2 regions of the Streptomyces sp. NPDC002144 genome follow, and region 2 is predicted to be linked to the other one. Evidence: riboswitches for the same ligand, from Rfam matches in the RefSeq annotation. Region 2 holds a riboswitch; the other holds the start of a gene.

Region 1 (5,059 bases), on a different contig from region 2:
GCCGGCTGGTGGACCGGCTGGGCAACGACGAGAGCGCACACGGGCGGCACATCGTGGACAGCCCCGACGCCGAGTCGCCCGGCGCCTGGGTGCACGAGGCGCTGGGGAGGCTGTCCGAGACCGACCAGGAGGTGCTGCGCCTGACGGCGTGGGAGGAACTGGACATCGACGAGGTGGCCGTCGCCCTCGGCTGTGGCAGACGGGCCGCGGCGATGCGGCTGCACCGGGCCAGACGCCGGCTGAGAGCCGAGATAGACCGTATGCGTCCCCCGCTAAAGACCGGTGCGGCCACGAAGGAGCACGACCATGGCTGACGAACTCGACCTGCTGCGCCGCGCCAACCCCGTTCCCGTCGGCGGCGCCCACTTCGGCGACGGACCACTCGACCACCGCGCCGAACGGCACCTCGCCGGCCTGCTGAGCGAGCGGCCCGCCCAGCGCCGGCCCCGGCTGCTCGACACCCGGCGTTCCCGGCTGACGTGGGGACTCGTCACCGCGGCCGTCGTCTCCGCCGTCACACTGACCCTGGTCGTCAGTGGCCCCGGCACACAGCCAGCCGTCGCCGCGCCCCGCCCCCTGGTGGTGCTGGCCGACTCCACGCCGATGCCCCTGGATCAACTGGCCGGCCGCGCCGAGACGGCCGCCGCCGACGGCTCAACCAAGCCGCGCAAGGGCACCCATGTGCAGTCCTGGAGCCTGGGCATGAGCGACGACAAGCCCCCGATCACCCTTCCCGAAGAACGCATCGTGCGCTGGAAGGCCGACGGCAGCCACACGGAGCTCGTCGTGGCGACCGATCCGCGCCACCGCGGCCGGCCCGTCCTCAGCGACGAGGGCGGGGACCCGCGCCTGGTCGAGGACGGCCATGTCGTCGACCGGCGGACCTATCCGCCGAGTTGGAGCGACGCCCCGCCCGAGTCGCCGCCACCGCACGACGTGGCCGGGCTGCGCGCCTATCTCCAGGAGACCGAGTACACCCCCACCGCCCTGACGACCCCGGAACTCCTCCACGCCGTCGCCGACCTGCTCGACCACTGGACCCTGGGCGCCCGCGAGAACGCCACCCTCGCCCGGCTGCTGGCCGACACCCGGGGACTGCGGCCGGTCGGCGAGGTCACCGACCGGCTCGGGCGGCGCGGACAGGCCTACGTGTACGACGGATCCGGCACCCGCACGATGCTCATCATGGACCCGTCCGAGGGTGCCGTACTGGGCCTGGAGACCACCTTCTCCCGGGCCGATCCCAAGTACGGCGTCAAGGCCGGCGACGTGATGTCGTACAGCGCCTGGATGCGCTGATCACACCCCGAGCTGCCGGGCGGCGGCGTCGACGGTCTGCTCCAGCAGCGTGGCGATGGCCGCCGGGCACCGGGGTGATGAGCCCGGCCCGCTCGACCGCGGAGTCGAAGTCGACGTCGCCCACGTTGCCCGGGTTGTACCCGGCGTCGATCACGACGGCGCCGGGCTTGATGTCCTCACCGCGGACGAGCCGAGGCCGGCCCACCGCGGCGACCACGATGTCCGCCTCGCGCACCACCGACGACAGGCCGGTGGTGCGCGAGTGGCAGTACGTCACCGTCGCGTCGCGGGCGAGCAGCAGCATGCCGACCGGCTTGCCGAGGATGGCGCTGCGGCCCACGACGACGGCGCGTTTGCCGGCGGGACCGACGTCGTACTCGTCGAGGAGTCGCATGATCCCGCCGGGCGTGCAGGAGACGAACCCCGGCAGGCCGAAGCTCATCGTGGCGAACGAGGCGAAGGTGACGCCGTCGACGTCCTTCTCGGGCGCGATCGCCTCGAACGCGGCCCGCTCGTCGATGTGTTCGCCCACCGGATGCTGCAGCAGGATGCCGTGCAGGGCGGATAACTCCCGCAGAGCGGCGACGAGTTCCCCGGTGGTCGTGGCGGTCGGCAGGGCCACGTGCGGGGACTCGATGCCGGCCCTGCGGCAGCGGTTCTGCTTCATACGGACTAGGTGACGGTGGCGGGGTCCTCGCCGACCAGAACGGTCGCGAGACAGGGGGCCGTTCCCCTGTCGGGCGGTGAGGTCGGCCGCCTTCTTGGCGGTGTCCTCGATGATGCGTCCCGCGAGCGCGGTGCCTGCCATGAGCCGGGCCTGCGACATGATCCACTCCTGGGCTGGAGTGAAGGGATCGCCCAGGCGCACGGCATCGACTGTTCGCGGCCGCTCCCCGGTGGTGCTCCATCTCAGCGCCAGTCACGGCCCGCCATGAGCCTAGGGCCTGTTGCGAAAGTCCCGCCTGCCCCGCGACGCCCGGCACGCTCCCCCAGAGGGGGGACCCCCACTCGCCGCACCGGGCACAAACCCAAGTACGTCCAGTACGAGGGCGTGCACCCGGCACGCCGAGAGCACGCTCCCCCACGCTCGAACCACCTCGCGCGGGGGGACCCCCATCACGCCGCAGGGCCCGCCCTCCGGGCGGACGGCGGGACTTTCGCAACAGGCCCTAGCCGACCGGCTCCTCCCGCACCGGCGGGGCCGCCGTCGGATCGACACCGTCGAGGAACCCGGACGCCTGGGCGTGCAGACGTCCGGCACCGACGGCGCCGGCCCAGCGGGTGACCTCTGCCGCGAGGGCCCTGGCCCCGGCCTCGTCACCCGTGGCGCGCGCCACCACGGCCAGCAGCAGCTGCTGGGACAGCGTGCCCGCGACGAGGCCCGCGCCGGCGCCGAGCGCGGTGGCCCGCCGCCAGCGTTCGAGGGCGCGCTCGTGGTTCCCGCCGTCGTGGTCGTGCATGCCGAGGTGCCGCAGTGCCTCCCGGGCCAGCAGCGGATCGGGGCCGGACTCCCCGGCCGCCAGGGCGGCCGCGTAGTGGGCGGGCGCGGAGGCGAGGTCGGCGAAGAGGTTGTCGGTGATCAGTCCCAGGTACATCGAGGCCCAGCCGCCTCGCACCTCGTCGGGCGCGCCGTCGCGCAGGTCCCGCGCCTGCCGCCTGAGCCCTGCGAGGACCTCCGGGTCCTTTCCCTCGGGGCCGAGGCACAGAGCGCCGTCGACGACCAGCAGACGGCCGTAGGTGTGCCGCAGCCGTGCGAAGCCGAGGTCCCAGTCGTCCTCGGGCAGCACCTCGGCCGCGGTCTCGAGGCGGGGACCGGCGATGTCGCTGCCCGTGAACCAGTCGCTCTCCAGGGCGACTTCGGCCGCGGCTCGGGCGAGCCGGGCTCGGTCCGCCGGGTCGTCGGGGACGGCCGAGTCCAGCAGTCGAAGGGCTCTGGGCCAGCGGCCGGCGAGGGACAACTCCTGGGCGGAGGCGATCAGTTCATCGATGGTGACGGATATGCGCAAAGCGCTCGTCGTGTTCGTCATGATGGGAGAAGGTAGTTATGCGGAAAACCATCCACAAGAAAACCACTGCGGGAGACAGACGATGGAGGACTCGGCGGACCGGCATGTCGAGGAATGGGTGAAGGAACTCGACTGGATGGACCCGGTGAAGGAGGCGATCTTCGTCCGCCTGGCCATCCTGTCCCGGCACGCGTCCAAGGCGCGGCGCGAGATGCTCGACTCCGACGGGCTGCGCCACTGGCAGTACAAGGTGCTGCTCACCCTGCGCCGGCTCGGCCCGCCCTACACCGCGAGCCCGTCACAGCTCGCCGACCGGCTGGGGCTGACCCGGGGCGCGCTGTCGGCCCGGCTGGGACCGCTGGAGGAGGCGGGCCTGATCTGCCGTACCCACGAGGAGGGCGACCGCCGGCGGGTGCGGGTGCGGCTCACCGAGGCAGGAGACGCGGCCTTCGAGCAGCATGCCGCGTCGGAGGAAGCGGGCGAGGTCGCGCTGCTCTCCGTACTGACCGCGGAAGAACGGCGGACACTGGCCGACCTGCTGCGGAGGCTGGTCGTCGCCGCCGAGTCCGGCCCAGAGCCGCCCGAGCCGAAAAGGTCCAGGTCAACCGGGAGCTGACCTGGACCCTCGCGGTTCTGGCTCCTACTCGTCCCATGCCTGGATCAGGATTTCCTCGGCGATCTTCCCGTCCCGCAGCGTGATCATCGACTCGGCCAGGACCCGGGTCCCGTCCGCGTACTCGCACGACTGGCTGTAGGCGGCGTGGTCGCCCTGGACGATGCACTGGTCGACCCGGTGCGTCATGTCCCGGCTGTAGATGTCCTCGAACAGCGCGCCGATCTCGTCGCGGCCGTGCAGGACCCGGGGTTTGCTGGGCTGGGTGTTGCGGTCCACGATGCGCACTTGCGCGTCGTCCGCGTAGAGCGACAGAAGGTCTGCCGCCGTGTGTCCCTCGACGCCCTTCTTCAGCGTGTCGGCGTTGAAGCTGCTGCTTGCCGCGGTGCCCATGGTGACCTCCTTCGAGGGCCGCGAAGGCCTCACCTTCGAGACTCCTCCGCCCCGGCGGGCTCGGCAAGCGCAACCGGACGCTACGCCTCGCGGGTGAGGGGAGGCGAGCGCCCGTGTCCGGCGGCGCCGCGGTGCCGTTGCTCACAGCATGATCTCAACACGACGTATCGTCGCCGCCGTCGGTCTCGCCGCGGGCCTGACCGGGCTGGCCGCGCCGCTGGCCTCCGCGGCCGGGGCGGCGGCACCGGGCACGGGCGCAGTCAAACCGATGGCCACCCTCGACTCACTCACCGTGAGCGACCTGCCCGCGGCGCACAGGGCGGAGATTCCGCGGCCGTCCGGGCAACTGCAGCAGCTGAACCGGCTCAACGACCTCGGCCAGCTGCACCAGCTCACCGACATGGCCGCGCCCGTGACCGGTCTGCTCGGCGGCATCGAGTAGCCGGCCGCGTACCGCGGAACGAGGGCCGCCCCGGATCCGGGGCGGCCCTCGTCGCGTGTCAGCCCGCCGTCGCCAGGAACTGCGTGGCGGCGAGCTCCGCGTAGAGCGGGTCGGCGGCCACCAGTTCACGATGGGTGCCCACGGCCCGTACCCGGCCCGCGTCCATGACGACGATCCGGTCGGCCGTCGTCACCGTGGACAGCCGGTGGGCGACGACGAGGACCGTGGTCGTCCGGGCGACGTCCGTGACGGTGTCGCGCAGGGCCGCCTCGTTCACCGCGTCCAGTTGCGAGGTCGCCTCGTCCA
Region 2 (5,059 bases):
CGGCGGTTCGGGCGGCTCCGGCGGCCACGGCGTCTCCCGCGGCGGCTTCGGCGGCGGCAAGGGCAGCTCCGGCGGCTGAGCCGGCGCATCGGACCAGGACCCGTCACCGCCCATGGAACGCCACCGCATCACCCCGCGCCCCGACTGGCAGCGAATCGTCGAGGAACAGGGGCTCGTCTACCCGCTGACCCGCCACCCCGACGGCTCCCTGCGGCCCTACTGGGACGAGAGCGCCTACTACTCCTTCACTCTCGCCGAGGTCGAGGCCCTGGAGGAGGTCGTCGAGGAACTGCACGCGCTGTGCCTGCGCGCCGCCGACCACATCGTCACCACCGGCCGCTTCACCGACCTCGGCATCACCGACCCACGCGTCGCCCACGCGGTCGCGGAGGCCTGGCAGCGCCGGGCCGAACTCCCCTCCGTCTACGGACGGTTCGACCTCCGTTACGACGGCACGGGCCCGGCGAAACTCCTGGAGTACAACGCGGACACCCCGACCTCCCTGGTCGAGGCCGCCTCCCCCCAGTGGTTCTGGATGGAGGACCGCTTCCCCGGCGCCGACCAGTGGAACTCCCTTCACGAACGCCTGATCGCCGCCTGGCAGAAGCAGGCCGCCCTCCTCCCGCCGGGCAGCCCCCTCTACTTCGCGCACTCCTCGGACGACGAACTCGGCGAGGACCTGATGACGGTCGCCTACCTCAAGGAGACCGCCGACCAGGCCGGCCTGGACACCGACTGGATCTCCATGGAGGAGATCGGCTGGGACCCCCTCTCCGGCCGCTTCGTCGACAACCAGCTCCGGTTCATCCGCAGTTGCTTCAAGCTGTATCCCTGGGAATGGCTGACCACCGACCCCTTCTCCGGACACGTCCTCGACACCCTCGACAACGGCGGCGGCACCGGCACGACGCTGTGGATCGAGCCGGCCTGGAAGATGCTGCTGAGCAACAAGGCGCTGCTGGCGATCCTCTGGGAACTCAACCCCGGCCACCCCAACCTCCTGCCCGCCTATCTCGACGGCCCCAGGGAGCTCGCGCACACGACGGGTTACGTCGCCAAGCCCCTGCTGGGTCGCGAGGGCGCGGGGGTGACGATCCACGAGCCCGGCACCGGGGCGGTGCCGCGCGACGAGGCCTGCTGCTACCAGGAGCTGGCCCCGCTGCCCGACTTCTCCGGTAACCGTGTCGTCCTCGGCGCCTGGGTCGTCGAGGACGAGTCGGCGGGCCTCGGCATCCGGGAGTCGTCGGGGCTGATCACGGACGAGTACGCCCGCTTCCTGCCGCATGTGATCCGGTGAGGGGATCCGCGGCCGCGTGCGGTGACGGTCGTGCGTGGTGGCGCCGGCGCCGACGCAGGGCGTCTCACTCGCCGAGCACGTCCCGCAGCCGGGCCAGGCCCCAGTCCAGGTCCTCCTCGGTGATGACCAGCGGCGGCGCGATCCGGATCGTCGCGCCATGGGTGTCCTTGACCAGCACACCCTGGTCCATCAGCTTCTCGGACACCTCCCGACCGGTGCCGTGGCGCGGATGGACGTCGACGCCGGCCCACAGACCCCGTCCGCGCACCGCGGTCAGCCGGCCCGTCCCCGCCAACGCCCCCAGTTCCCGGTGCAGATGCTCGCCCAGCTCCGCCGCCCGTGCCTGGAACTCGCCCGTCCGCAGCATCGCGATCACCTCCAGCGCCACCGCACAGGCCAGCGGATTCCCGCCGAACGTCGACCCGTGTTCCCCGGGCCGGAACACCCCGAGCACCGCCGCGCTCGACACCACCGCCGACACCGGAACGATCCCGCCGCCCAGCGCCTTTCCGAGCACATACATGTCGGGCACCACGCCCTCGTGCTCGCACGCGAAGGTCCGCCCCGTCCGTCCCAGCCCCGACTGGATCTCGTCGGCGACGAACAGCACATCCCGCTCCCGCGTCAGCTCCCGTACAGCAGGCAGATATCCCGCAGGCGGCACCAGCACCCCCGCCTCGCCCTGGATCGGCTCCAGCAGCACGGCCACCGTGTTCTCCGTGACCGCCGAACGCATCGCGGTCACATCCCCGTACGGCACGATCTCGAAGCCCGGCGTGTAAGGCCCGTAGTCCGCCCGGGCCTCCGTGTCGGTCGAGAAGCTGATGAGGGTCGTCGTACGGCCGTGGAAGTTGTTGCCCGCGACGACGATCTTCGCCATCTCCGCGGGCACGCCCTTGACCCGGTAGCCCCACTTCCGGGCCGTCTTCACCGCGGTCTCCACCGCCTCGGCGCCCGTGTTCATCGGCAGCACCATCTCCATGCCGCACAGCTCTGCCAGCTGCTCGCAGAACGCGGCGAACCGATCGTGGTGGAACGCCCGCGAAGTGAGCGTCACCCGGTCCAGCTGAGCCTTCGCCGCCTCCACCAGCCGTCGGTTGCGGTGGCCGAAGTTGAGGGCCGAGTAGCCGGCCAGCAGGTCCAGATAGCGCCGCCCCTCCACATCCGTCATCCAGGCGCCGTCGGCCGAGGCGACGACCACGGGCAACGGGTGGTAGTTGTGCGCGCTGTGCGCGTCGGCGGCGGCGATGAGCGACTCCGTAGCGGTCACGGGACCTCCAGGGTGCCTAGAGGGGACGGTGGTGAGGTCGACGGCGTGGCCCCCTTCCTATCCTCGCTCGCATGGTGGACGTGGGATCTCACGTGTGCGGCACGCCCGGTAGGCTGGCCGACGGGCCGTGACTGGCGCGCTGGGATGGGACCGACCATCGGGGAGCGGCCTGCGAGTGAGCGAGTGCCGTGCGCCTGGGCCAACCGTGAACCGTGAACGCTTCAAGCCACGCCACCCGGAGGCCGACGACATGACAGAGCAGCAGCCCCTCTCCCCCGAGTCCACCGCCTTCCGCGCAGCCCTCGACGTGATCCGCGCCGTCGAGCCCGGTGTGGCCGACGCCATCGGCCAGGAGGTCGCCGACCAGCGCGAGATGCTCAAGCTGATCGCCTCCGAGAACTACGCCTCCCCGGCCACCCTGCTCGCGATGGGCAACTGGTTCAGCGACAAGTACGCCGAGGGCACCATCGGCCGCCGCTTCTACGCCGGCTGCCGCAACGTCGACACCGTGGAGTCCCTCGCCGCCGAGCACGCCAAGGCCCTCTTCGGCGCCCGGCACGCCTACGTCCAGCCGCACTCCGGCATCGACGCCAACCTCGTCGCCTTCTGGTCCGTGCTCGCCCAGCGCGTCGAGGCCCCCGCCCTGGAGAAGGCCGGCGTCCGCCAGGTCAACGACCTCAGCGAGGCCGACTGGGCCGAACTGCGGCAGGCCTTCGGCAACCAGCGCATGCTCGGCATGTCCCTGGACGCCGGTGGCCATCTGACCCACGGCTTCCGCCCGAACATCTCCGGCAAGATGTTCGACCAGCGCTCCTACGGCACCGACCCGGCCACCGGCCTGATCGACTACGAGGCGCTGCGCGCGTCCGCCCGCGACTTCAAGCCGCTGATCATCGTCGCCGGCTACTCCGCCTACCCCCGCCTCGTGAACTTCCGGATCATGCGGGAGATCGCCGACGAGGTCGGCGCGACCCTGATGGTGGACATGGCGCACTTCGCCGGTCTGGTCGCGGGCAAGGTGCTGACCGGCGACTTCGACCCGGTCCCGCACGCCCAGATCGTCACCACCACCACCCACAAGTCACTGCGCGGCCCGCGCGGCGGCATGGTGCTGTGCGACGACTCCCTCAAGGACCAGGTCGACCGCGGCTGCCCGATGGTGCTCGGCGGCCCGCTCCCGCACGTGATGGCGGCCAAGGCCGTCGCCCTCGCCGAGGCCCGGCAGCCCTCGTTCCAGGACTACGCCCAGCGCATCGTCGACAACTCCCGTGCGCTGGCGGACGGCCTGATGCGACGCGGCGCCACCCTCGTCACCGGCGGCACGGACAACCACCTCAACCTGATCGACGTCGCCGCCTCCTACGGCCTCACCGGCCGTCAGGCCGAGGCGGCGCTGCTGGAGTCCGGCATCGTCACCAACCGCAACGCCATCCCCGCCGACCCGAACGGCGCCTGGTACACCTCCGGCATCCGCATCGGCACCCCCGCCCTGACCACCCGCGGACTGGGCACCGCCGAGATGGACGAGGTCGCGGGCCTCATCGACCGCGTCCTGACCACGGCGGAGCCCGGCACCACCAAGTCGGGCGCGCCGTCCAAGGCCCAGCACGTCCTCGACCCGAAGATCGCGGACGAGATCTCGCACCGCGCGACCGACCTCGTGGCCGGCTTCCCCCTGTACCCGGAGATCGACCTGGGCTGAGCGCGCCCCTCGCGCGACGCACGCTCTTGAGTTGTCAAGGACCGGCGACTCCCGGAGATCGGCTCTCACAGGTCGGCCTTCACAGATCGATGAGTTCCTGTCGTGGTTCCTCCCGCGGCGGCCCCGCATCTCGCCGGGCCGCCGCGCGGCGTATCAGCACGGTGCCGCCCGCCCCGACGACGATCCCCACGGCCACTCCCGGAACCGCCCACCGGACACCGTCCCGGCCGGACTGCGCCCGAGCGGCCCCCCGCCCGGCCGCGTTGTCGGCACCCCCGTCGTCACCGCGCCCCGCCCCGCCCAACCCGCTGAGCACCCTCTCCTGCTTCAGCCGGACGAACACCGAGCGCGGTGCCCGATGCCAGCGGATGTCGTCGTCCTGGACGTCCGGCGCGGGATCGCTGCGTATCCAGGGCGTGCCGTCCGGCGCCACGAACAGCTGGTCCTGCCGCTCGACGGCCACGTCATCACCCGGCGCCCGGTTGGTCTGCGGCCAGCCTCCGACCCCCGTCAGCCCCCAGATCACCGTGAAGTCCACCGGCGGATAGCGGTCCTCGTTCCAGCTCGCCGGCACTCGCTCCGTCCCCTCGTACGTCGGCCGCAGCAGCTCCCGCAGCCGGGCGAAGGCCGGCTCAGGGGACCGCAGCACCACCGTCCGCCCGGTGCCACCCGCGACGATCATCGCCAGATCCGGGACGTCCCGGCCCGGAGCCCGCGGTGACGCCTGGGCGTCCTCCGACGGCCGCGGCACCGAGGAGTCACCGTCGTGCCCCGAAGCCGCGGCCCGGCC

The links. Region 2 has a riboswitch for ZMP and ZTP ahead of ACWCQ1_RS31335 (glycine hydroxymethyltransferase). Riboswitches for the same ligand answer to the same signal wherever they lie in the genome.
Region 1: it holds a riboswitch for ZMP and ZTP, as region 2 does, so the genes downstream of both, ACWCQ1_RS26745 (bifunctional 5,10-methylenetetrahydrofolate dehydrogenase/5,10-methenyltetrahydrofolate cyclohydrolase) here and ACWCQ1_RS31335 (glycine hydroxymethyltransferase) in region 2, are expected to answer to the same signal.

The regions. Positions count from the first base shown of each region.
Region 1 covers NZ_JBSFDB010000018.1:198,770-203,828, reverse strand. The annotation lists gene ACWCQ1_RS26755 (RNA polymerase sigma factor) at 1-314, shown strand, start outside; gene ACWCQ1_RS26750 (CU044_5270 family protein) at 307-1,299, shown strand; gene ACWCQ1_RS26745 (bifunctional 5,10-methylenetetrahydrofolate dehydrogenase/5,10-methenyltetrahydrofolate cyclohydrolase) at 1,256-2,107, opposite strand; ZMP/ZTP riboswitch at 2,149-2,232, opposite strand; gene ACWCQ1_RS26740 (hypothetical protein) at 2,469-3,326, opposite strand; gene ACWCQ1_RS26735 (MarR family winged helix-turn-helix transcriptional regulator) at 3,388-3,921, shown strand; gene ACWCQ1_RS26730 (nuclear transport factor 2 family protein) at 3,946-4,311, opposite strand; gene ACWCQ1_RS26725 (hypothetical protein) at 4,460-4,753, shown strand; gene ACWCQ1_RS26720 (ABC transporter ATP-binding protein) at 4,812-5,059, opposite strand, start outside.
Region 2 covers NZ_JBSFDB010000024.1:67,872-72,930, forward strand. The annotation lists gene ACWCQ1_RS31320 (hypothetical protein) at 1-79, shown strand, start outside; gene ACWCQ1_RS31325 (glutathionylspermidine synthase family protein) at 113-1,297, shown strand; gene rocD (ornithine--oxo-acid transaminase) at 1,362-2,567, opposite strand; ZMP/ZTP riboswitch at 2,685-2,774, shown strand; gene ACWCQ1_RS31335 (glycine hydroxymethyltransferase) at 2,818-4,269, shown strand; gene ACWCQ1_RS31340 (hypothetical protein) at 4,349-5,059, opposite strand, start outside.